DNA from 4 places in the Pseudomonas sp. ASL4 genome. Region 3 is predicted to be linked to each of the others. Evidence: predicted binding sites of a transcription regulator. Region 3 holds the regulator's gene; each other region holds the start of a gene.

Region 1 (5,446 bases), 1.1 Mb from region 3:
CAAACGTGATCCTCGCTGACCCGCTGCAACTGATCGGCGTGCCAGCGATAAACCCGGCAATCGCCGACATGGGCCAGGGTAAAACGCCTGCCGCGCATGACCAAAGCACTGACAGTGGTGAGCAGCGGTTGCCCACCGCCATTGGCCTGAAGCCAGCGATTCTGCGCTGACAGCAGGCGATCCAGAGCCTCGGCGACTGCCCAGGTTTCCGGGGTGGCGTAATAGTCCAGCGCCAGTGCCTGCAAGGTCGAACGGGCGGCGAGCCCGCCATCGGCGCACTGGCTGACGCCGTCGGCAATGGCGAACAGGTAACCCTTGCTCGCCGCCAGCGCCGGGGCCGGGGTGACCAGGCGCAAAGCGTCCTGATTTTCCTCGCGCGGGCCGATGGCGCTGGCTTCGGCGAAACTCAGTTGCAGACTCATTGAGGTTTCAGACCCGCGCCGCCGTCACTGCGGCCGAACCCCAAGTGGTTCTCCAGCGACGTTTCACGCCGTGCAGGCCAAACCAGGCGAGCACGCCAAGGCTGGCGAACAACCACAAAGCCAGTTGATAGCTGCCGGTGCTTTGCTTGATTGCGCCCATGCCCGCCGCGAGGGCGAAGCCACCGATGCCGCCAGCCATACCGATCAACCCGGTCATCACGCCGATCTCGCGACGAAAACGCTGCGGCACCAGTTGGAAAACCGCGCCGTTACCGGCCCCCAAACCGAGCATGGTGCAGACGAAAAGGGCCAGCGCCGCGTAGGAATTCGGCAGGTTGAAACCCACTGCCGCGATACAAATCGCTGCCACTGTGTACATCCCGAGCAAGGTGCGGATGCCACCAAAACGATCCGCCAGAGCGCCGCCCAACGGACGCATCAGGCTGCCGCCGAACACGCAGGCAGCGGTGTAGTAACCGGCGGTCACCGGACTCAGGCCATATTGATCGTTGAAATAGCCGGGCAGGGCGCTGGCCAGGCCGATGAAGCCACCGAAGGTCACGCTGTAGAAAAACATGAACCACCAACTGTCGCGATCACCCAAGGCCTTCAGGTAGTCGGCCATGGATTTGGCTTTCGGCCGTTGCGGGGCGTTTTTGGCCAGCCAGGCGAAGACGATCAGGGTCAGGATCAGCGGGATCAGGGCAAAACCGAACACGTTGCTCCAGCCGAAGGACGCCGCCAACACCGGGGCAATCAGCGCCGCGAGGACCGTGCCCGAGTTACCGGCACCGGCGATGCCCATGGCTTTGCCCTGATGCTGCGGCGGATACCATTGCGAGGCCAGCGGCAGGGCGACGGCGAAGGACGCCCCGGCCATGCCGAGGAACAGGCCCAGCACCAGCGCCTGTTCGTAACTGTGGATGCCGAGTTTCCAGGCGCCGAACAATGCGCAGATGACGATGACCTGGCCGATGATCCCGGCGGTTTTTGGCGACAGGCGATCCGCCAGCAGGCCCATCGCAAAACGTAATACCGCGCCGGCCAGAATCGGCGTGGCCACCACCATCCCGCGTTGTTGAGTGGTCAGGTGCAGGTCGGCGGCGATCTGCACTGCCAGCGGCCCGAGCAGGTACCAGACCATAAAACTCAGGTCGAAATAGAGGAAGGCCGCGAACAATGTCGGGGTATGGCCGGATTTCCAGAAGCTTGAATTCATCGCGCACCTCAGCTGTAGGGAGTCTCGAGAAGGAGTCATGAGCTAGCAGGTGGGGCGCCGCCACGGCCGCACCACCGGCCCCGGTCACTGGGGCCAAAACGAAAAAACGCCGCTACCGGATCCGCCATGGAGCGAACGAGGTGAGCGACGTCTTTGTCGTTGGTGGGGCAACCGCCGTTGGTTACCTGTGTGGATTACTTAGCGAGATTTGTGCCAACAGCCGGTTTTTGTGGCGAGGGGGCTTGCCCCCGTTGGGTGGCGAAGCCGCCCATGCATTCTTTCAGGCAAACCTTGCACACAGATTTTGCGACGGCTTCGCCGCCGAACGGGGGCAAGCCCCCTCGCCACAGTGATCGATTACCCAAGCAACTCACTCATGGCAATAATCTGCTCAGCCACTTGAATCAGCTTCTGCTGGCGGCTCATGGCCTGGCGGCGCATCAGGGTGTAGGCCTCTTCCTCGTTGCAGTTTTTCATCTTCATCAACAACCCCTTGGCCAGCTCAATGCGCTTGCGCTCCGCCAGTTGCTGGTCCCGGGCATGGAGTTGGGCGCGCAGGGCCTGGTCGCTTTCGAAGCGGGCCATGGCCACGTCGAGAATCGGCTGCAAGCGTTGTGCGTGAATGCCTTCGACGATGTAGGCACTGACCCCGGACTTGATCGCCTGGCGCATCACGCCGGGGTCGTGCTCGTCGGTGAACATCACGATCGGCCGTGGCTGATCACGCGTCACCAATACCACTTGCTCCATCACATCACGGCTCGGTGACTCGGTATCGATCAGAATCACGTCCGGGCGCACCGTTTCGACGCGTGCGGGCAGGTCGATGGTCAGGCCGGATTCGTCGATCACTTCGAACCCGGCTTCGGTCAGGGCGGCTTTCAAGCGCCCGACTTTCTTTGCGGTGTCGTTGATCAGCAGGATACGCAACATATTCGCGGGCTCCTGTCAGCGGCTGGCGAGAAGCGGCGAGCTGTTGCTCATGGCGTGCAATTTGAAGCTTCGTGCATAGCTGGCCGGGTCTGAGCCGTCCCAGATTTTGCCGTCGATCAACTGACCGCTGCGCATTTCCTGGCCCCAGGCGGAGACGCCGACGGCAGTGGCGGCGTCGCGGTACAGGTCCAATTGCTGAACCTGACGGGCTACACCGAGGTAATCCGGGTCTTCGCGCAGCAAACCCCAGCGGCGGAACTGGGTCATGAACCACATGCCATCGGACAGATACGGCAAATTGACCTCGCCACCACCGTGAAAACGCAAGGCGTGCGGGTCCTGCCAGCGATTGCCGAGGCCGTCGGCGTAATCGCCGAGCAGGCGCGGCTCGATGCAGTCCAGCGGTGCATCGAGATATTCGGGTGCACTCAACAACTGCGCGGTGCTGCAACGGTTTTCCGGGCTTTCTTCGATGAAGCGGCTGGCTTCGAGGATCGCCATCACCAGCGCCCGGGCAGTATTGGGGTATTGCTCGACAAAGGCGCGGGTGCAGCCGAGGACTTTTTCCGGGTGATCGGGCCAGATGGTTTGAGTGGTCGCCATGGTAAAGCCGAGGTTCTGTTTCACCGCGCTGGCAGACCACGGTTCGCCAACACAGAAACCGTCGATGCGCCCGGCCTGCAGGTGCGCGACCATTTGCGGCGGCGGCACCACCACGCTGTCGACGTCTTGCAGCGGATGGATGCCCTGACTCGCCAGCCAGTAATACAACCACATGGCGTGGGTGCCGGTCGGAAACGTCTGGGCGAAAGTCAGTTTTGGGCGAGTTTGGTGCACATGCCGGTCCAGTGCTTCAGGACTGGTCACGCCCAGCGCTTGCAAACCGTGGGACAGGTTGATGCTTTGGCCGTTCTGGTTCAGACCCATCAGCACCGCCATGTCGGTGGGCGCAATGCCGCCGATGCCCAGGTGCACCGCGTAAATCAGGCCGTAGAGACTGTGGGCGGCGTCGAGTTCGCCGCTGACCAGTTTGTCCCGCAGGTTGGCCCAGGAGGATTGGCGCTTGAGGTTCAGGGTCAAGCCGTAGGGTTGGGCAAAGCCCTGGGTGGCGGCGACCACCACCGAAGCGCAGTCGCTCAGGGCCATGAAGCCTACGTCGATCACGGACTTTTCCGGGGCATCGCTGCCGTTGACCCAGGCCAGCGGGCCGACTGTGGTTTCATTCATCGGATAAACACCTTCCAAAAAAAAGCGTCGTCCCAGGTCCCCGCATGAGCAGAACCGGGTGACGACGCCATTGTCCGTCGACTCATCCCGCCGTTGGCATGAGTGCTGATGCCTATGCCGGTGCAAGGCATATGCCATCGAACGCTGATTTGCGTGTGCGCCTCGCTTGCGACCCCGATGCCCGGCTATAATCGCCGCCTCATTTCGCCGTCATTCGAGTCAAACCCGCCCATGTACACCCTGGCCCGTCAGCTGTTGTTCAAACTTTCCCCGGAAACCTCCCACGATCTGTCCCTGGACCTGATCGGCGCGGGCGGGCGTTTGGGCCTCAACGGCTTGCTGTGCAAGGCCCCGGCGAAAATGCCGGTGAAGGTCATGGGCCTGGAGTTTCCGAATCCGGTGGGTCTGGCGGCCGGTCTGGACAAGAACGGAGCGGCCATCGACGGTTTTGCCCAGTTGGGTTTCGGCTTCGTTGAAATCGGCACCATCACCCCGCGTCCGCAGCCAGGTAACCCGAAACCACGGATTTTCCGCTTGCCGGAAGCCGAGGCGATCATCAACCGCATGGGTTTCAACAACCTCGGTGTCGATCACCTGCTGGCTCGTGTTGCAGCGGCCAAGTACAAGGGCGTGCTGGGCATCAACATCGGCAAGAATTTTGATACGCCGGTTGAGCGTGCAGTCGACGACTACCTGATCTGCCTGGACAAGGTCTACGCCCACGCCAGCTACGTGACGGTCAACGTCAGCTCGCCGAACACCCCGGGCCTGCGCAGCCTGCAGTTCGGTGATTCACTCAAGCAATTGCTCGCCGACCTGGCCCAGCGCCGGGCCGAACTGGCCTTGCGCCACGGCAAGCATGTTCCGCTGGCGATCAAGATCGCTCCGGACATGACCGACGAAGAAACCGCCCAGGTCGCGCAAGCGCTGATTGAAACCGGGATGGACGCGGTGATTGCCACCAACACCACCCTGAGCCGGGTCGGCGTCGAAGGCATGGAACATGGCGACGAGGCGGGCGGTCTGTCCGGCGCGCCGGTTCGCGACAAGAGCACCAACACCGTCAGGGTCCTGGCAGCAGAATTGGCCGGCCGTTTGCCGATCATCGCCGTGGGTGGCATCACTGAAGGCAAGCACGCGGCTGAGAAAATCGCTGCAGGTGCGAGTTTGGTGCAGCTGTATTCGGGCTTCATCTATAAGGGCCCGGCGCTCATCCGTGAATCGGTCGACGCCATAGCGGCCTTGCGCTAAACCCCGTAGGAGTGGGCTTTTGTGGCGAGGGGGCTTGCCCCCGTTGGGCAGCGAAGCGGCCCCAAGCCAGCCAACCCGGTGTGTCAGATGAAACATGGTGGCAGGGTTTACGACTGCTTCGCAGTCGAACGGGGGCAAGCCCCCTCGCCACAATGGTCTCACCGTAGATTTTGCGGGCATAAAAAAGGGCACCTCGAAGGTGCCCCTGGGCCGGAGCCCGCCGTCCGGATGGGACGTGCGTGGTTAATGCGTTATGTATTCAGATTGTTGTGTTGCAGTGTCTGGCCCTTTGTTAGCCAACGGCGTGAAGTTCGTTGAGTCTATGGATTCCCGCAGTGCCGGTCATACCGTCCCAGTTGTCGCCGCGTCCTTCGCGCCAGCCGTTAATCCAGGC
Region 2 (5,446 bases), 1.4 Mb from region 3:
GCGCACCCGGTCCTTGCTTTCCTTCACCGCGGCTTCCGGTAAACCGACCATCGTCAGTGACGGCAAACCATTGGCCAGGTGCACTTCTACGGTAACGGCGGGCGCATCCACGCCTATCTGGGCGCGGCTATGGACGATGGAGAGGGACATGGTCGTTCCTTGAGCTTCTACGGGAACCGCTTCCTGCGGTTTTTTGAAGGGTAGTCGGGTAGTGCGGCGGCGTAGGTGCCAAACCTTCGCAGGATGTTGCGAGTGTTTTTCTGGTGGGGGAAGCGTAAGGGAGTCGAGTTGCCGACGTAATCAGTCGTGGGATGAGGTTGTTGTAGGACGTTGCCTAGAGAGATGAAGGACGGCGGTGAAAGCTGAATCGAAGGCGAAAAAAAACCGCCTTGAGGAGGCGGTTTTTTATTTGCAGGCTTTGGTGAGGCCAAGGCCCGCGCTTCCTCAATGGAAACACCCACCTGTATTCCCAAAGGTGCGCGTACACCGGAAAGCGCACTGGAGGTTTGGCCTCACGCAAGGAGGGCCAAAGTATGTCTAAGTTTCTTAAACATATATGGAGCCTCGTTAGGAACGCGCTATGGGCTTTTCGCCTGTACGAGTTTCTGCGGGACCGCTGGAATGATCCGTTGTAAGGATTGACCCGGCGGAAACCGCCCCGGCTTCGGCTGGGGCGGTTTTTGAAATGCATGAAAGTTAGGCGCTTCATGTTTCTGGTAGGTGCTGTCGCTCAACGCTGAAGATACGTAATCGATGGCTGGTGGCAATGGTGAGTAATGACTAAGAATGGTATGCGTCCGGTTCACCCTGGCGAGATCCTTAAAGAGGAATACCTGGAGCCTCTGAACCTTACGGCGGCAGCCTTGGCCCGAGCATTGAGCGTTTCGACGCCGACGGTGAATGACATCGTGCTTCAACGTCGAGGCGTCAGTGCTGACATGGCGCTCAGGCTATCTATCTGCCTGGACACGACCCCTGAGTTTTGGCTGAACCTGCAATCGACTTACGATTTGCGTACGGCCGAAATTGAGCGAGGGGCTGCGATCAGGGATCAGGTTGAGCGCCTTCCGCACTGTGCCTGATCCTCTGCTTCTGAACTAACCCCACGTTATAAACGTGGGGTTTTTCTTTGTCGTTCAGAATGCTTGGAGCATTCGCGAAGCACGCTTCCACCACGGCGCATTCCCTGCGCGCTGCGGCCGTTCACCCTCCGGTAGCATGTGCGGAACATCCTGCAGCCGAATCCACGGTTGGTTATTCCAGTGCAGCAAGCTCAATGACATCTCTGGCCAGTTCAGCAGGCTCAAAATCGGGCGTTCGGTTGAGGTGGGTTGTTGCGCGTCCCTGAGGACGGGCACTACGTCGTGGGTCAGCCATTCGCGCAGGCTTCGGTATTCGGGGCAGTAGTGGTAGATCAGTAGTGCGTAGACGCCGGATTCGCTGATCAGCAGGGTGCTTTCGACGGTGCCGTGGCTGAGCATTATCAGGGTTTGGTATTGGTCGGGGTCGAGTTTGCGCACGGCGCGTTCGTCGAGGTAGAGGCGCAGGAGGCGGCCGAGGTCGCGGGCGCTGAACCAGGGTTGGTTTTCGAGGAGGAGGGCGTGCAGGTGAAGTTTGTGGCGGGTGAAGGTGTGTGGTGTCAGATACGTGTCGTCACTATTCATTGATACAACTCCTTTTGCTAAAGGGGCTGCCGTCAATCGTCGCCAAACGATTGGGTGGCAGCTGTACGCGGGTTGGCGAACCGGAGCAAAAGGAACCCGGCAGACCCGAAGGTCTCCCACGCACAGCCGCCATGACTCGATGTGGCGGAAGTGAACCCGCCGTCGATGGTCGTCGTACGCCTTAAGCTTCCAGGTCGCCAAACCCAGTGCTGAACATTCAGCATCGGGTGAGCTTAGGAGTCGGGGCTTTGCGACGCTATCGGACGGCGGTACTGATCTTTGTAGGACGTTGCCGAGATTGTGGCGGGGCGGGAGATCAAAAGATCGCAGCCTTCGGCAGCTCCTACGGGGGTGGTCCGTCCCGTGTGGGAGGGCTGGGAGACCGAGGTGTCGCTATTCGCGGGCAAGCCTCGCTCCTACAGGGGAACGCATTGTCAGATGGGTTACTCGGCAGGTGGATTGAGCTTCGCTTCCATCTCCGCGACCTTCGCCTCAAGGCTTTCCAGCCGTGCCCGAGTGCGTGCAAGTACAACCATCTGGCTATCAAACTCTTCCCGGCTCACCAGATCCAGCTTGCTGAAGCCGCTTTGCAACAAAGCCTTGAACTGGCTTTCGATTTCGCTTTTCGGCAGCGGGGTTTCGCCGCTGAAGAGGCGGGAGGCGGTGCCGCTCAGGGCGTCGAGGAAGTCTTTGGGCGCGAGCATGGGAAAGGTCCTGGAAACAATGGCGGGCAGTGTATCACGCAGTGTCTATAGTCAAATCCGCAGCCAAGGATGCACGCTTTTCGCGCAGGCGGACGGACGGCAGCGCACTGTTGTTGTGCGTTATGTCATCGGCGTTTGTGAGAAGCGGCTTGCAGCAGCGACCAAGGGACTGAATTCAGTGGGTTTTGGCGAGATGGCAAGCTTTCTGCTTAGTCGCTAGTGACCCATGCACTGATGCAGTCGCTGTGACGAATGCAGTGCGCCACGTGAAACGGGGAAGTTTCGCACGGAGTGGTTAGCTGGCGTCGGACGGGCAGGTTGGGCCGACGATGCGTTACAAAGCCAGGCACTGCGCTTAGACTTGAGTCGGGTTTGTTTTCCTGGGGCAAGTCCACCAATTCGGGAGAGAGTTTTCATGAAGCTAGTCACTGCCATCATCAAGCCGTTCAAACTGGACGATGTACGCGAGTCGTTGTCCGAGATCGGCGTGCAGGGCATTACCGTTACTGAGGTCAAAGGCTTCGGTCGGCAGAAGGGTCACACCGAGCTGTATCGCGGCGCGGAGTACGTGGTCGATTTTCTGCCCAAGGTGAAGATTGATGTCGCCATTGACGACAAGGATCTTGACCGGGTTATCGAGGCGATAACCAAGGCAGCCAACACCGGCAAGATTGGTGACGGCAAGATCTTCGTGGTCAATCTGGAACAGGCGATTCGCATCCGTACCGGCGAAACCGATACCGACGCAATCTAAGCCGCCACAACCCCAACGCCCCAGGAGAAAACAATATGACTCTGCGTAAATTCGCAGGGCTAGGAGCCCTGTTGTCCATCGTAATGCCCGGCCTGGCTATGGCGGCAGATCCGGTGGCGCCTCCAGTCCTCAATTCCGGCGATACCGCCTGGATGTTGACCTCGACTGCCCTTGTGCTGTTCATGACCATTCCTGGCCTCGCGCTGTTCTACGGCGGCATGGTTCGGTCCAAAAACATTCTTTCCGTGATGATGCAGTGCTTCGCCATTACCGGTCTGATCACCATCCTGTGGTTCATTTATGGCTACAGCATGGCGTTCGATACCACGGGGATGGAAGTCAACGTCGTCAACCTCAACTCCTTTGTCGGCAGCTTTGCCAAGGCCTTCCTCGCGGGCATCACGCCTGCCAGCATTACTGGCCCGACGGCGCTGTTCCCAGAGGCAGTATTTGTTACTTATCAGATGACCTTTGCGATCATCACCCCGGCGCTGATCGTCGGTGCGTTCGCTGAGCGGATGAAGTTCTCCGCGATGCTGATCTTCATGGGCGTCTGGTTCACCCTGGTTTACGCGCCAATCGCGCACATGGTCTGGAGCGGTCCGGGTTCGCTGTTGGGCGACTGGGGCGTGCTCGACTTCGCGGGCGGCACCGTGGTTCACATCAACGCCGGTGTGGCTGGCCTGATTGCCTGCCTGGTACTGGGCAAGCGTAAAGGCTTCCCGACCACCCCGATGGCACCGCATAACCTCGGTTACACCCTGATGGGCGCGGCGATGTTGTGGGTCGGCTGGTTCGGCTTCAACGCCGGTTCCGCTGCTGCGGCCAACGGCACCGCCGGTATGGCGATGCTGGTCACTCAAATCGCTACTGCTGCCGCTGCACTGGGCTGGATGTTCGCCGAGTGGATCACCCACGGCAAACCAAGTGCACTGGGCATCGCCTCGGGTGTGGTTGCCGGTCTGGTAGCCATTACTCCGGCTGCCGGCACCGTGGGCCCAATGGGCTCGCTGATCATCGGCCTGGCGGCTGGCGTGGTGTGCTTCTTCTGCGCCACTACCTTGAAACGCAAACTCGGCTATGACGACTCCCTGGACGCCTTCGGCGTGCACGGTATCGGCGGTATCCTCGGCGCGATCCTGACCGGTGTGTTCGCTGCACCGTCCCTGGGTGGCTTCGGCACCGTCACCGACATCGCCGCACAAGTCTGGATTCAAACCAAAGGCGTGGGCTTCACGGTGATCTACACCGCGATCGTCACCTTCATCATCCTCAAGGTCCTGGACGCCGTCATGGGTCTGCGTGTGACCGATGAAGAAGAATCGGTTGGCCTCGACCTGGCACAACACAACGAACGCGGCTACAACTTGTAAGACGCACTCAAAAAAACTTGCCCGGCTTGCCGGGCATTTTTTTGTCCAGGATTTGTCATTAAAGACGTAGCTGAAAGGTTTTTTCCTACGGCTTAAGTCGTGTTTACGCCGGGCGTTTTTCTGGGGCGAAAGACTTACAGCATTGCAGGAATATTAGGGCCTTTGTTTTTTCCCAGAGCGCGCTAGAATGCGCCCCGAACGTGCGGAGAACTGTATGTGGCAACAGACTCTGATTACCCTGCGGGCAAGGCCCCGGGGCTTTCATCTGGTAACGGACGAGTTACTCGCCGGCCTGCCTGAACTCAAGGCGTGCCGGGTCGGTCTGTTGCATTTGTGGCTGCAGCATACCTCGGCGTCGTTGACCATCAACGAGAACGCCGATCCGGCGGTACGTCGCGACTTCGAACGATTTTTCAATCGTCTGATCCCACAAGGCACAGACGGCTATGAGCATAACGACGAAGGCCTGGACGACCTCCCGGCGCACTTCAAGGCCAGCGTGCTTGGCTGTCAGCTCAGTTTGCCGATTTCGGCAGGCCGACTGGCGTTGGGGACCTGGCAAGGCGTTTATCTGGGCGAGCACCGTGATTTTGGCGGTGCCCGTAAAGTCCTCGCCACCGTGCACGGTGAAGGGGCATAAACCGCTGGTAGCCAGCGGTTGTAGAATTTTTCCCGGCCGCCTTCGACAGATGGCGAAGCTGGGCTATAACTAATCTGCTTTTCGCAAGTCATGAGGTAGAACATGAGCGACGATGATCTGGAAAACGACGACCTCGAAGTAGGTGACGAAGACGAGGCCGAAGAAGGTTTGGAAGCAGCGGCGGAAGACGTTGCTGACGACGACGGCGGTGATGCGCCGGCTCCGACCGCTAAAGGCAAGGCCAAGGCTGCTGTGTCAGTCGATGAGCTGCCGAGCGTCGAAGCCAAAAACAAGGAGCGCGATGCCCTGGC
Region 3 (5,446 bases):
GTAATTCGGGGAATCGCGTCAGGTGACTGGGCAGGTTGCGGGCGTCGATGGAAACGGCGACCAGCGGCTGAGCCAGCTCTGTATGAATCAGCGCGCGTTCGGCCAACTCCGGCAGCAGGCCGGCCGGCAGGTTGTCGATGCAGTAGTAGCCGTTGTCCTCAAGGACATCGAGTGCAGTACTTTTACCTGAGCCGGAGCGGCCACTGACAATGATCAAACGCATGATTAGTGACCGTTTTGCTCGCTCAGGACAACCTGATACAAGGCTTCGTTGCTCGGGGCACTGCGCAGTTTTTCGCGTACTTCCTTGCGATCAAGCATGCTGGCGATCTGGCGCAGTAATTCCAGGTGCGCATCGGTGGCGGCTTGCGGGACCAGCAGCACGAACAGCAGGTCAACCGGAGCGCCGTCGATGGCGTCGAAATCGATAGGTGCGTCAAGGTGCATCAAGGCACTGATGGGCGAGGTGCAGCCCTTCAGGCGACAGTGGGGGATAGCAATGCCGTTGCCAAAACCGGTGGAACCGAGTTTTTCACGGGCAATCAGAGCCTCGAAGACATCTTGCATCTCCAGATCCGGGACTTCCCGGGCGATCAGGTTGGCAATTTGTTCGAGGGCTTTCTTTTTACTGCCGCCCGGCACTTTCACGAGGGAACGGCCGGGGGTCAGGATACTTTCAAGTCGGATCATGGGTTGGGAGTGTTAACGACCGGTTGCGCCCTGAAGGAGGCTCTGGGTCTTTTCCTTATGCTTTTTAAGTTGGCGATCCAGCTTGTCGGTCAGTAGGTCAATAGCGGCATACATGTCGTTATGCTCGGCATTGGCGACCACTTCTCCGCCGGGGATATGCAGCGTGGCTTCGATTTTCTGCAGCAGCTTCTCGACGGTCATCGTGACTTGCACGTTGGTGATCTTGTCGAAATGCCTCTCTAATCGGTCGAGTTTTTCGCCGATGTAGGTGCGCAGGGGTTCGGTCACTTCCAGTTGGTGTCCACTGATGTTGACTTGCATACAGCTTCTCCTTCGTTGCCAGTGCATAAAGCGGCAGGTAAAGGTACCTGCCACTGGAACGCTGTGGCGTGGCTTACATCAACCGCTTGCGTTCGCTCGAAGGCGCGATCCCTAAGGACTCGCGGTACTTGGCGACGGTGCGGCGAGCCACCTGAATGCCTTGTGCCTCCAGTAAACCAGCGATCTTGCTGTCACTCAACGGCTTTTTCTGATTTTCCGCGGCAACCAGTTTTTTGATGATCGCGCGGATCGCTGTGGACGAGCATTCGCCGCCTTCAGAGGTGCTGACATGGCTGGAGAAAAAGTATTTCAGTTCATAAATGCCCCGTGGGGTATGCATGAACTTTTGGGTGGTCACCCGTGAAATCGTCGATTCGTGCATGCCCACCGCTTCGGCGATGTCATGCAGGACCAGCGGCTTCATGGCTTCGTCGCCGTACTCCAGGAAACCGCGCTGGTGCTCGACGATCTGGGTGGCGACTTTCATCAGGGTTTCGTTACGGCTTTGCAGGCTCTTGATGAACCAGCGGGCTTCCTGCAACTGATTACGCATGAAGGTGTTGTCGGCACTGGTGTCGGCGCGGCGCACGAAGCCGGCGTACTGGGCGTTGACCCGCAGCTTTGGCACTGACTCTTGATTCAACTCCACCAGCCAGCGCTCATTATCCTTGCGCACGATGACGTCGGGCACGACGTATTCGGCTTCGCTGGACTCGATCTGCGAGCCTGGACGCGGGTTCAGGCTCTGGACCAGCTCGATCACCTGGCGCAGTTCATCTTCCTTGAGCTTCATGCGGCGCATCAGTTGGCTGTAGTCGCGGCTGCCGAGCAGGTCGATGTAATCGGTGACCAGGCGCTTGGCCTCGGCCAGCCAAGGTGTTTTGGCGGGCAGTTGACGCAATTGCAGCAACAGGCACTCGCCCAGGTTGCGGGCGCCGATGCCGGCCGGTTCGAATTGCTGGATGCGATGCAGGACGGCTTCGATTTCGTCCAGCTCGATGTCCAGTTCCGGATCGAAGGCTTCGAGGATTTCCTCGAGGGTTTCGTCCAGGTAGCCCTGATTGTTGATGCAATCGATCAAGGTCACGGCGATCAGGCGATCGGTGTCGGACATCGGCGCCAGGTTCAGTTGCCAGAGCAGGTGGCTTTGCAGGCTTTCGCCGGCGGATGTACGGGTGGTGAAATCCCACTCGTCGTCATCGTTGCTCGGCAGGCTGCTGGCGCTGGTCTGGTAAACGTCTTCCCAGGCGGTATCGACGGGCAGTTCGTTGGGAATGCGCTCGTTCCAGTCCCCTTCCTCGAGGTTATCCACCGTCGGGGCGGTTTCCTGGTAGGAGGGTTCCTGAATGTCGGCGTTGGGTGGTTGTTCGGCTTTGTCGGCCAATGGGTCGGCGTTATCGAAGTCGTCGCCTTCTTCCTGGCGTTCGAGCATCGGATTGGACTCCAGGGCCTCCTGGATTTCCTGTTGCAGGTCCAGGGTCGACAATTGGAGCAGGCGGATGGCCTGTTGCAGCTGAGGTGTCATCGTCAGCTGCTGGCCCATTCTCAAGACTAGCGATGGTTTCATGGCAGGGGCTTAACACCTTATTCGCCGGCGCGCATGCGCCATCCACTACAGGGCGCCGAAGCGCCAAACTTAAGCAAATTATATGCCTGAAACTGAAGTGTTTGCCTAGAGCGCCGTAACAATAAAAAACACAGCGATGTGTTAATTGCGCCATGCGCTCTGTCGACTAGCCAGACACCTCGGTGCTTACAGGCGGAACTCGTGGCCCAGATACACTTCCTTGACCAGTTCGTTGGCCAGGATGGTGGCGGAGTCACCTTCGGCAATTAGCTGACCATCGTTGACGATGTAGGCGGTTTCGCAGATATCCAGTGTTTCACGGACGTTGTGGTCGGTGATCAGCACGCCAATGCCTTTGGCCTTGAGGTGATGGATGATCTGCTTGATGTCGCCAACCGAAATCGGGTCTACACCGGCGAAAGGTTCGTCGAGCAGGATGAATTTCGGGTTGGTGGCCAAGGCCCGGGCGATTTCCACTCGGCGTCGTTCACCACCGGACAGGCTCATGCCGAGGTTGTCACGGATGTGGCTGATGTGGAATTCCTGCAGCAGGCTTTCCAGCTCTTTGCGGCGAGCGGCCTTGTCGAGTTCCTTGCGGGTCTCGAGGATGGCCATGATGTTGTCGGCGACCGAGAGTTTGCGGAAGATCGACGCTTCTTGCGGAAGATAGCCGATACCGGCCTTTGCACGACCGTGCATCGGCTGGTGGCTGACGTCCAGATCGTCGATCAGTACGCGACCCTGGTCGGCTTGTACCAGGCCAACGATCATGTAAAAGCAGGTGGTCTTGCCGGCGCCGTTCGGGCCAAGCAGGCCGACGATCTGACCGCTGTCGATGGACAGGCTGACGTCACGCACGACCTGGCGGCTCTTGTAGCTCTTGGCCAGATGCTGGGCTTTCAGAGTTGCCATTACTGGGCCTTCTGCTTCGGCGGGATCACCATGTCGATCCGTTGGCGCGGCGTTGTGATCGGCGAGCCAGTGGCGCGGCCGGCCGTAGCCACCTGTTTCACCGTGTCGTAGACGATTTTCTCGCCTTCGGTGGTGCTGCCGTCATCGCTGATGACTTTGGCTTGATCGATCAGCACGATGCGGTTTTGCTGGGCATGGTACTGGACAGTCTTGCCATAGCCTTTGACTGGCTGTGGGGAGGTGGTTTTTTGCAACTGCTCGAAGTACGCCAGGTTGCCCACCGACGTTACGACATCGATCTGGCCATCCTTTGTACGAGTGATGGTCACGGTATTGCCGGTAACCTTCATCGAACCCTGGGTGATGATTACATCACCTTTATAGGTGGCGATACCTTGCTTGTCATCGAGCTGGGCATCGTCGGCCTGGATACGGATCGGTTTCGTACTATCGTCCGGCAGAGCCCAGGCGCTCACGCTTCCCAGTGCTGCGCCCAGACTGAGCAAAATAGGGAGGGTTTTAACGAGCCTCATACTGTCCTCTTACGTTCGATAGCAGGTGTATCCTGCTTTCTTTCAAATACGCTTTCATTCCGTTGCCAGTCGATACACCGCCAGCGCCGTCGATTCTAACGGGTTGCTCGGTCTGCGCATATTGCTGCTGCGGGAACACTGTCATGCGAGTACTGGTAATAATCATCTCGCGGTTCTTTTCATCGGTCCGTGCGATACGTACCGAGTCGATCAGCTCTACCTGAGTGCCGTCCGGATTCACCTCGCCACGCAAGCTTGTGACATGCCACGGAAACTCGGTGCCGCGGTACATGTTCAGGTCGGGGTTGGTCAGCAGTGACACATCGCTCGCCTTGAGGTGTTCGACCTTGTCGGACGTCAAGTCGTACTGCAAGCCGCCGTCCGGCAGGTACTGCACGCTGTGGGCGTTGAGTGCGTAATAGTCGATCTGGCTGACATCGACCTTGGCCACTGGCTTGTCGAGGAAGCGTTCCGGGCTGATGTTCCAGTAGCCGACCGCTGCGAATATCGCGGCGATGCAACAGAACATCAAGAAATTGCGAAACTTTTTGCTCAGCATAATGGGCTCACAGGTACGCGGCGTTAGCCGCATCGAGGCGGCCCTGGGCGCGCAGGATCAGTTCGCAGAATTCGCGGGCAGCACCTTCGCCGCCACGGGCCAGGGTGATGCCGTGGGCGTGTTCGCGCACGAAACTGGCGGCATTGGCCACCGCCATGCCCAGCCCGACGCGGCGAATCACCGGCAGGTCAGGCAGGTCGTCACCGAGGTAGGCAACTTGTTCATAGCTTAGGTTGAGTTGGGCAAGAAGCTCGTCGAGTACCACCAGTTTGTCTTCGCGACCCTGGTAGAGGTGTGGAATGCCGAGGTTTTTTGCCCGCCGTTCGACCACAGGGGTCTTGCGGCCGCTGATGATAGCGGTCTGCACGCCGGCTGCCATCAACATCTTGATGCCTTGGCCGTCGAGGGTGCTGAATGTCTTGAATTCACTGCCGTCTTCGAGGAAGTACAGGCGCCCGTCGGTCAGGACGCCATCGACGTCGAACACGGCCAGTTTGATTTGTTTGCCGCGTTGCAGCAGGTCGTTGCTCATTACATTACTCCTGCACGCAGCAAATCGTGCATGTTCAAGGCGCCGACCGGACGGTCTTCGCTGTCGACCACTACCAGTGCGCTGATTTTGTTGTCTTCCATGATCTTCAGGGCTTCGGCGGCAAGCATCTCGGCGCGTGCGGTCTTGCCGTGAGCGGTCATCACTTCATCGATGGTCGCCCGGTGAATGTCGATCGTGCGATCCAGGGAGCGGCGCAAGTCGCCGTCAGTGAAAATCCCAGCCAGCTTGCCGTCGGCTTCCAGAATGACGGTCATGCCCAGGCCCTTGCGGGTCATTTCCATCAGGGCATCCTTGAGTAGCGTGCCACGCTG
Region 4 (5,446 bases), 1.0 Mb from region 3:
GCTGCGCAGCCGAGCGGGAGCAAGCTCCCTCGCCACAGTTAATCCCCTTATCCCAAAGGAATAGGGTTACTGCTGTTGGACTGAGATCACCGGCGCAGGCGTCGGCGAGACAAACACCTTGGCATGCATCTGCTCGCAACCACCGCCCCGGCGCATCCCGCGTACCGGGCAGGCGTCCAGGTAATCCAGGCCCACCGCCAGTTTCAAATGGCGCTCCGGCCGAGCCAGTTGATTGGTCACGTCAAAGCTATACCAAGCATCATCAAGCCAAGCCTCGGCCCACGCGTGACTGGCCAGGTGCTCACTGTTCTCGCTGTACAAATACCCCGACACATAACGCGCAGGAATGCCCAGGCTGCGAGCGCAGGCGAGAAACGCGTGGGTGTGGTCCTGGCAGACACCGGAACGCCCGGCGAAGGCCTGGGCGGCGCTGGTGTCGACTTCGGTGGAACCCGGCGTGTAGGTCATGTGCTGGTTCAGGCCATGCATCAAGTCGATCAGCGCCGTGCGATCCCGGCGCTTTTTGCATTCCTTTTCAGCAAACGCACGCAGGGCCTGGTCGGCTTCGGTCAGCCGGGTGAAACGCAGGAACGGCAGCGCCGACTGGCTCTCATGCTCGGCTTCGCGCAGTTCGTCGATATCGACCTGGCCACGGGCGCCAATGATGATCGCCTCATGGGGCTCGTCCATGGTCAGCACGTGCAGGATGTTGCCGAACGGATCGAGTTGCGCGCGCACTGGGCGCGGCAGGTCAAGCTGCCAGCTCAGCACGTGCTGGCGCTCGCTGTCGTGGGGTGTCAATCGCAGGTACTGGATGCTCGCCCGCACCTGATCTTCGTAGTGATAGGTGGTCTCGTGGCTAATGGAAAGTCTCATGCAGCCTCCAGGTAAGAACTGTGAATGGCGTTGCCCAACTGGCGCACCAGCGGGATGAACTCGGTCAGCCAGGCGTGCAGGCCTTCGTCGAGAATTTCGGTGATGCCGGTGTAGCGCAGGCGCGCGTCCATTTCCGCCGCCAGGCGTTGCGCAGGACGGCCGTTGGCCCCCGGCAACTGGGCGAGGATCTGGTCGATTTCTTCGGTGCAGGCGCGCAAGGAACGTGGAACATCGGCGCGCAACAGCAGCAATTCAGCGACATGCCGGGCACCGGGTGCGTCGCGGTAGATCTCGGTGTAAGCCTCGAACGACGACAACGCCCGCAACAACGCACTCCATTGGTAATACGCGTGAGCCGTGCCGTCGCTGACCGCTTCGGCCTGATCGCCGGCCATTTCGTAACGGGCGTCAAGCAGGCGCAACGTGTTGTCGGCCCTTTCGATAAACGTGCCCAGACGAATGAAGCGAAACGCATCGTTACGCATGATCGTGCCGTAGGACGCTCCACGAAACAGGTGTGAACGCTCCTTGATCCACTCGCAGAAACGGCTCATGCCGTAGCGACTCAAGCCCTGTTCGGCGATCCCGCGAATTTCCAGCCAGGTAGCGTTGATGTTTTCCCACATGTCGGCGGTAATTCGCCCACGCACCGCATGAGCACTGGCCCGCGCCGAACCAAGGCAGCTGTAGATGCTCGCCGGGTTGGCCGCGTCCAGGGCGAAAAAATGCAGCAGCCGTTCGGCATGCAACTCGCCGTGGCGCTCCAGGTAATCGTCCAGTGTTCCGGTGATCAGCAACGGCATGGCGAGTTCGTGCAAACCGTCACCGCGGCCGTCCTGCGGCATCAGCGACAGCGAATAGCTGATGTCGAGCATCCGTGCGAGGTTTTCCGCCCGCTCCAGATAACGCGACATCCAATACAAATCCGAGGCAGTTCTACTTAACATGGCAGGCTTCCTTCAATCCTCGACCACCCAGGTGTCCTTGGTTCCGCCACCCTGGGAGGAATTCACCACCAGGGAGCCTTCGCGCAGGGCAACACGGGTCAAACCGCCGGGCACAACCCGGGTTTCGCGGCCAGACAATACAAACGGACGCAGGTCGATGTGGCGTGGAGCTATGCCGTTTTCGACAAAGGTCGGACAGGTCGACAGCGACAACGTCGGCTGAGCGATATACGCGTGGGGCTTGGCTTTGATCCGCGCGCGGAACAATTCGATTTCCGCCGCCGTTGCCGCCGGCCCTACCAGCATTCCGTAACCGCCGGAGCCTTGGGTTTCCTTGACCACCAGATCTGGAAGATTGGCCAGTACGTGGGAAAGTTCTGAAGGGTTGCGACACTGGAACGTGGGAACGTTCTTCAGGATCGGCTCTTCATCCAGGTAGAAACGGATCATGTCCGTGACAAATGGATACACCGACTTGTCATCCGCCACCCCGGTGCCGATGGCATTCGCCAGCACCACGTTGCCCGAGCGATAGGACGACAGCAGCCCCGGCACGCCAAGCATCGAGTCCGGGTTGAACGCCAGCGGATCGAGGAACGCATCGTCGAGGCGCCGGTAGATCACGTCGACGGCTTTCGGCCCGTCGGTGGTGCGCATGAAGACTTTGTCGTCGCGCACGAACAGATCCGCGCCTTCCACCAGTTCAACGCCCATTTCCCGAGCGAGAAACGCATGCTCGAAAAACGCGCTGTTGAACCTACCCGGCGTCAACACCACCACGCTCGGGTTATCGATCGGGCTGGAGCTTTTCAGGGTGTCGAGCAACAGGTTCGGATAGTGGTCGATGGGGGCAATGCGTTGCGCCGCGAACAACTCGGGGAACAGTCGCATCATCATCTTGCGGTCTTCGAGCATGTAGCTCACGCCGCTCGGTGTACGAAGATTGTCTTCGAGCACGTAGTACGTGCCGTCGCCATCGCGCACCAAGTCGACGCCGGAGATGTGGGAATAGATATCCCGGTGCAGATCCAGCCCTTGCATCGCCAACTGGTATTGCTCGTTGGCCAGCACTTGCTCGGCCGGAATGATGCCGGCCTTGATGATGCGCTGCTCGTGGTAGAGGTCGGCGAGGAACATGTTCAACGCCTTGACCCGCTGGATGCAGCCACGTTCGACGATCCGCCATTCGCTGGCGGGGATGCTGCGGGGAATGGTGTCGAAGGGAATCAGGCGCTCTGTCCCCTGCTCATCACCGTAGAGCGTGAACGTAATCCCGGCACGATGAAACAACAGATCGGCCTCGCGTCGCCGTTGTGCCAAAAGCTCGTCAGGCGTTTCGGCCAGCCAACGGGCAAACTCCCGGTAATGTGGGCGGACCAGGCCGCCGGCATCGTACATCTCATCAAAATAGGTGCGGATCATGCCGTACTCCTTGTCACCCGGACATCTAGGCTTCGCAAGGCCCGTGCCATCGGCATAAACGCTTTGATATCAATCAGTTGGATAATCGCCCCAATCCCACCGCACCAATCCTGTGCGGCAAACGCCCCAACCTGATCGCCCCCGCTTCATTGCGAAGCAATGTTGTCGCCTATCAACAGCATAGTCAGAGTTGATTTCACTGCTCGGGCGTCGATGCGGATAATCCGCGCATTCGTTGCAAAACCTCTCGAACTTCCCTTTAGCCGCCTGTTTAGGCGGCTTTTTTTTGCCTGGCTGAAATGTCGTGAAATAAAGCAAAGTCAAAAGATCGCAGCCTTCGGCAGCTCCTACATTGGAATGCGTTCTCCTGTAGGAGCTGCCGAAGGCTGCGATCTTTTGATCTTGATCTTCACAAACCCGGAAACGAAAACGGCCAACCCAAAGGTCAGCCGTTGCTGAGTGTTGTCGCTGTTCATAGTGTTATGCGAGTAGCCCTCGTACCTCCTGTTTGACGCCCCATCCTTCGATAATCCCGCCCAAAGGCTCGACCACCGCCTCGAAGTCCTGCTCAAAGTCGCCAATGCCGTCGTAGGTGGCGTACATCACTTTGCTCAGTTCCAGATGCCACGCGCCGTCGTCGCGCACGCTGATCTGGGCATTCAATGATTCACCACAGAAATAACCTGCCGCCCTGCGCGCCCGCTCCTCGTCCGGAAAAATGGCGTAGAACTCGATGGGATGGAATCGTGAAAAGTCGAAACCGCCTTCTTTCATGCGGCGCAGCACGCTGCTGCTGATGTCTTCTTGATAGGCTGTGCTCATGAAACGTCCTCCTGAACTGATGGATAGACTTTCCGTACTCCCGGCGCCCGCAACCGAATGATGAAGGCGATACGACAAGCAAGTTGCCATTGGGATACAAGCATGTAGCTGACAAGACCAGACCTTAGCGATCCGTTCGCTGATCTCGCTTGCAGAGTAGCCCTAAGTCAGAGCCGCTGCCAAGGTCTGGTTGTGAATGTGACAGGAGAGGGATCAGACGGGAGTAATGCCGAGGATTTGAATGCTGTTCTGGAGCTTGAGCTCTTTGACGCTCGCATCAGCAGTGCGCCCTTCCAGATCATTCAGATCCAGTTCGGCAGCGACAGGCAGGAGCCGGGCCTTGATGAGTTTGGCGGCATGCTCGTTATCCGGGCACTCGTCGCACTCAAAGACTTCATCGACAGTTACGCCGTGATCATCCACGAAAGTGATTTTCCACTTTTGCATCAGTGCCTCCTCGATCAAACCCGCAAATGGGCTTACATCTATCTGGACGTTTGCACTGACTGATCGTTCAAACGGATTACACCGCGCAAGCCTGAATAAAACACATTACCTGTGGGAGCGGGCTTACTCGCGAATGCGGTGTGTCAGCCGACTTCAATATTGACTGATACGCCGCTTTCGCGAGCAAGCCCGCTCCCACAAGGGGTTGTGGATAACTTTTAGTCGTTGCTTGGCTTATTGATCGCTTGCAGCACGTACTGCGGCATGGCGAACGCGCCGATGTGGATTTCCGGGTTGTAGTAGCGGGTGATGATGCCGCTGCCGGCGAAGCGCTGTTGCAGGATTTCGCGGGACAATTTGCGATAGGCGGTATTGGTCGCGCCCCAAGCGAACGTCATCGCGCCGCCGATGTAGGTCGGAATGGCCGCTTGGTAGAAGTGCCAGTCCGGGAACAGGCTGCGCAGGCGCCCGGCGGTGGTCTGTACTTCACCGAGTTGCATGAACGGCGTGCCGTTCTGGGTGACCAGGATGCCGCCGTCGTTCAGGCAGCGGTGGCAAGCCTGGTAGAAGTTTTCCGAGAACAGCACTTCGCCCGGACCGATCGGGTCGGTGGAGTCGGAAATGATCACGTCGAACTTTTCGGTGGTGGTGGCGACGAAACGCATGCCGTCGTCGATGACCAGGTTCAGGCGTGGATCGTCGTACGCACCTTTGGAGTGGTTCGGCAGGAACTCTTTGCACATGTCGACCACGGTGCCGTCGATCTCGACCATGGTGATGTGCTCGACGCTGCGGTGTTTGGACACTTCACGCAGCATGCCGCCGTCGCCACCGCCGATGATCAACACGCGCTTGGCACTGCCATGGGCGAGGATCGGCACGTGGGTGAGCATTTCGTGGTAGATGAATTCGTCGGCTTCGGTGGTTTGGAT

What was found. The regulator sigma-54, encoded in region 3, starts transcription at its own class of promoters, with help from an activator protein. The targets are predictions, from matches to a motif close to ANTGGCATNNANNTTGCTNT.
Region 1: the regulator sigma-54 is predicted to act here: its motif matches at 3,921-3,940, upstream of AC1MEW_RS27560 (CmpA/NrtA family ABC transporter substrate-binding protein).
Region 2: the regulator sigma-54 is predicted to act here: its motif matches at 2,561-2,580, upstream of glnK (P-II family nitrogen regulator).
Region 4: the regulator sigma-54 is predicted to act here: its motif matches at 3,277-3,296, upstream of AC1MEW_RS27870 (circularly permuted type 2 ATP-grasp protein).

Annotation. Positions count from the first base shown of each region.
Region 1 is NZ_CM155280.1:6,035,413-6,040,858, reverse strand. It holds gene AC1MEW_RS27575 (bifunctional protein-serine/threonine kinase/phosphatase) at 1-422, opposite strand, end outside; gene AC1MEW_RS27570 (nitrate/nitrite transporter) at 430-1,641, opposite strand; gene AC1MEW_RS27565 (ANTAR domain-containing response regulator) at 1,999-2,574, opposite strand; gene AC1MEW_RS27560 (CmpA/NrtA family ABC transporter substrate-binding protein) at 2,590-3,801, opposite strand; gene AC1MEW_RS27555 (quinone-dependent dihydroorotate dehydrogenase) at 4,033-5,052, shown strand; gene rmf (ribosome modulation factor) at 5,345-5,446, opposite strand, start outside.
Region 2 is NZ_CM155280.1:989,547-994,992, forward strand. It holds gene AC1MEW_RS04300 (YifB family Mg chelatase-like AAA ATPase) at 1-150, opposite strand, end outside; gene AC1MEW_RS04305 (HigA family addiction module antitoxin) at 777-1,082, shown strand; gene AC1MEW_RS04310 (BRO-N domain-containing protein) at 1,137-1,664, opposite strand; gene AC1MEW_RS04315 (accessory factor UbiK family protein) at 2,108-2,368, opposite strand; gene glnK (P-II family nitrogen regulator) at 2,784-3,122, shown strand; gene AC1MEW_RS04325 (ammonium transporter) at 3,158-4,495, shown strand; gene AC1MEW_RS04330 (secondary thiamine-phosphate synthase enzyme YjbQ) at 4,710-5,135, shown strand; gene sutA (transcriptional regulator SutA) at 5,238-5,446, shown strand, end outside.
Region 3 is NZ_CM155280.1:7,123,753-7,129,198, reverse strand. It holds gene rapZ (RNase adapter RapZ) at 1-223, opposite strand, end outside; gene ptsN (PTS IIA-like nitrogen regulatory protein PtsN) at 226-690, opposite strand; gene hpf (ribosome hibernation-promoting factor, HPF/YfiA family) at 703-1,011, opposite strand; gene AC1MEW_RS32670 (RNA polymerase factor sigma-54) at 1,085-2,578, opposite strand; gene lptB (LPS export ABC transporter ATP-binding protein) at 2,765-3,490, opposite strand; gene lptA (lipopolysaccharide transport periplasmic protein LptA) at 3,490-4,023, opposite strand; gene lptC (LPS export ABC transporter periplasmic protein LptC) at 4,010-4,582, opposite strand; gene AC1MEW_RS32650 (KdsC family phosphatase) at 4,590-5,114, opposite strand; gene AC1MEW_RS32645 (KpsF/GutQ family sugar-phosphate isomerase) at 5,114-5,446, opposite strand, start outside.
Region 4 is NZ_CM155280.1:6,104,947-6,110,392, forward strand. It holds gene AC1MEW_RS27860 (transglutaminase family protein) at 67-876, opposite strand; gene AC1MEW_RS27865 (alpha-E domain-containing protein) at 873-1,823, opposite strand; gene AC1MEW_RS27870 (circularly permuted type 2 ATP-grasp protein) at 1,836-3,245, opposite strand; gene AC1MEW_RS27875 (ribonuclease E inhibitor RraB) at 3,726-4,067, opposite strand; gene AC1MEW_RS27880 (hypothetical protein) at 4,281-4,514, opposite strand; gene speE (polyamine aminopropyltransferase) at 4,733-5,446, opposite strand, start outside.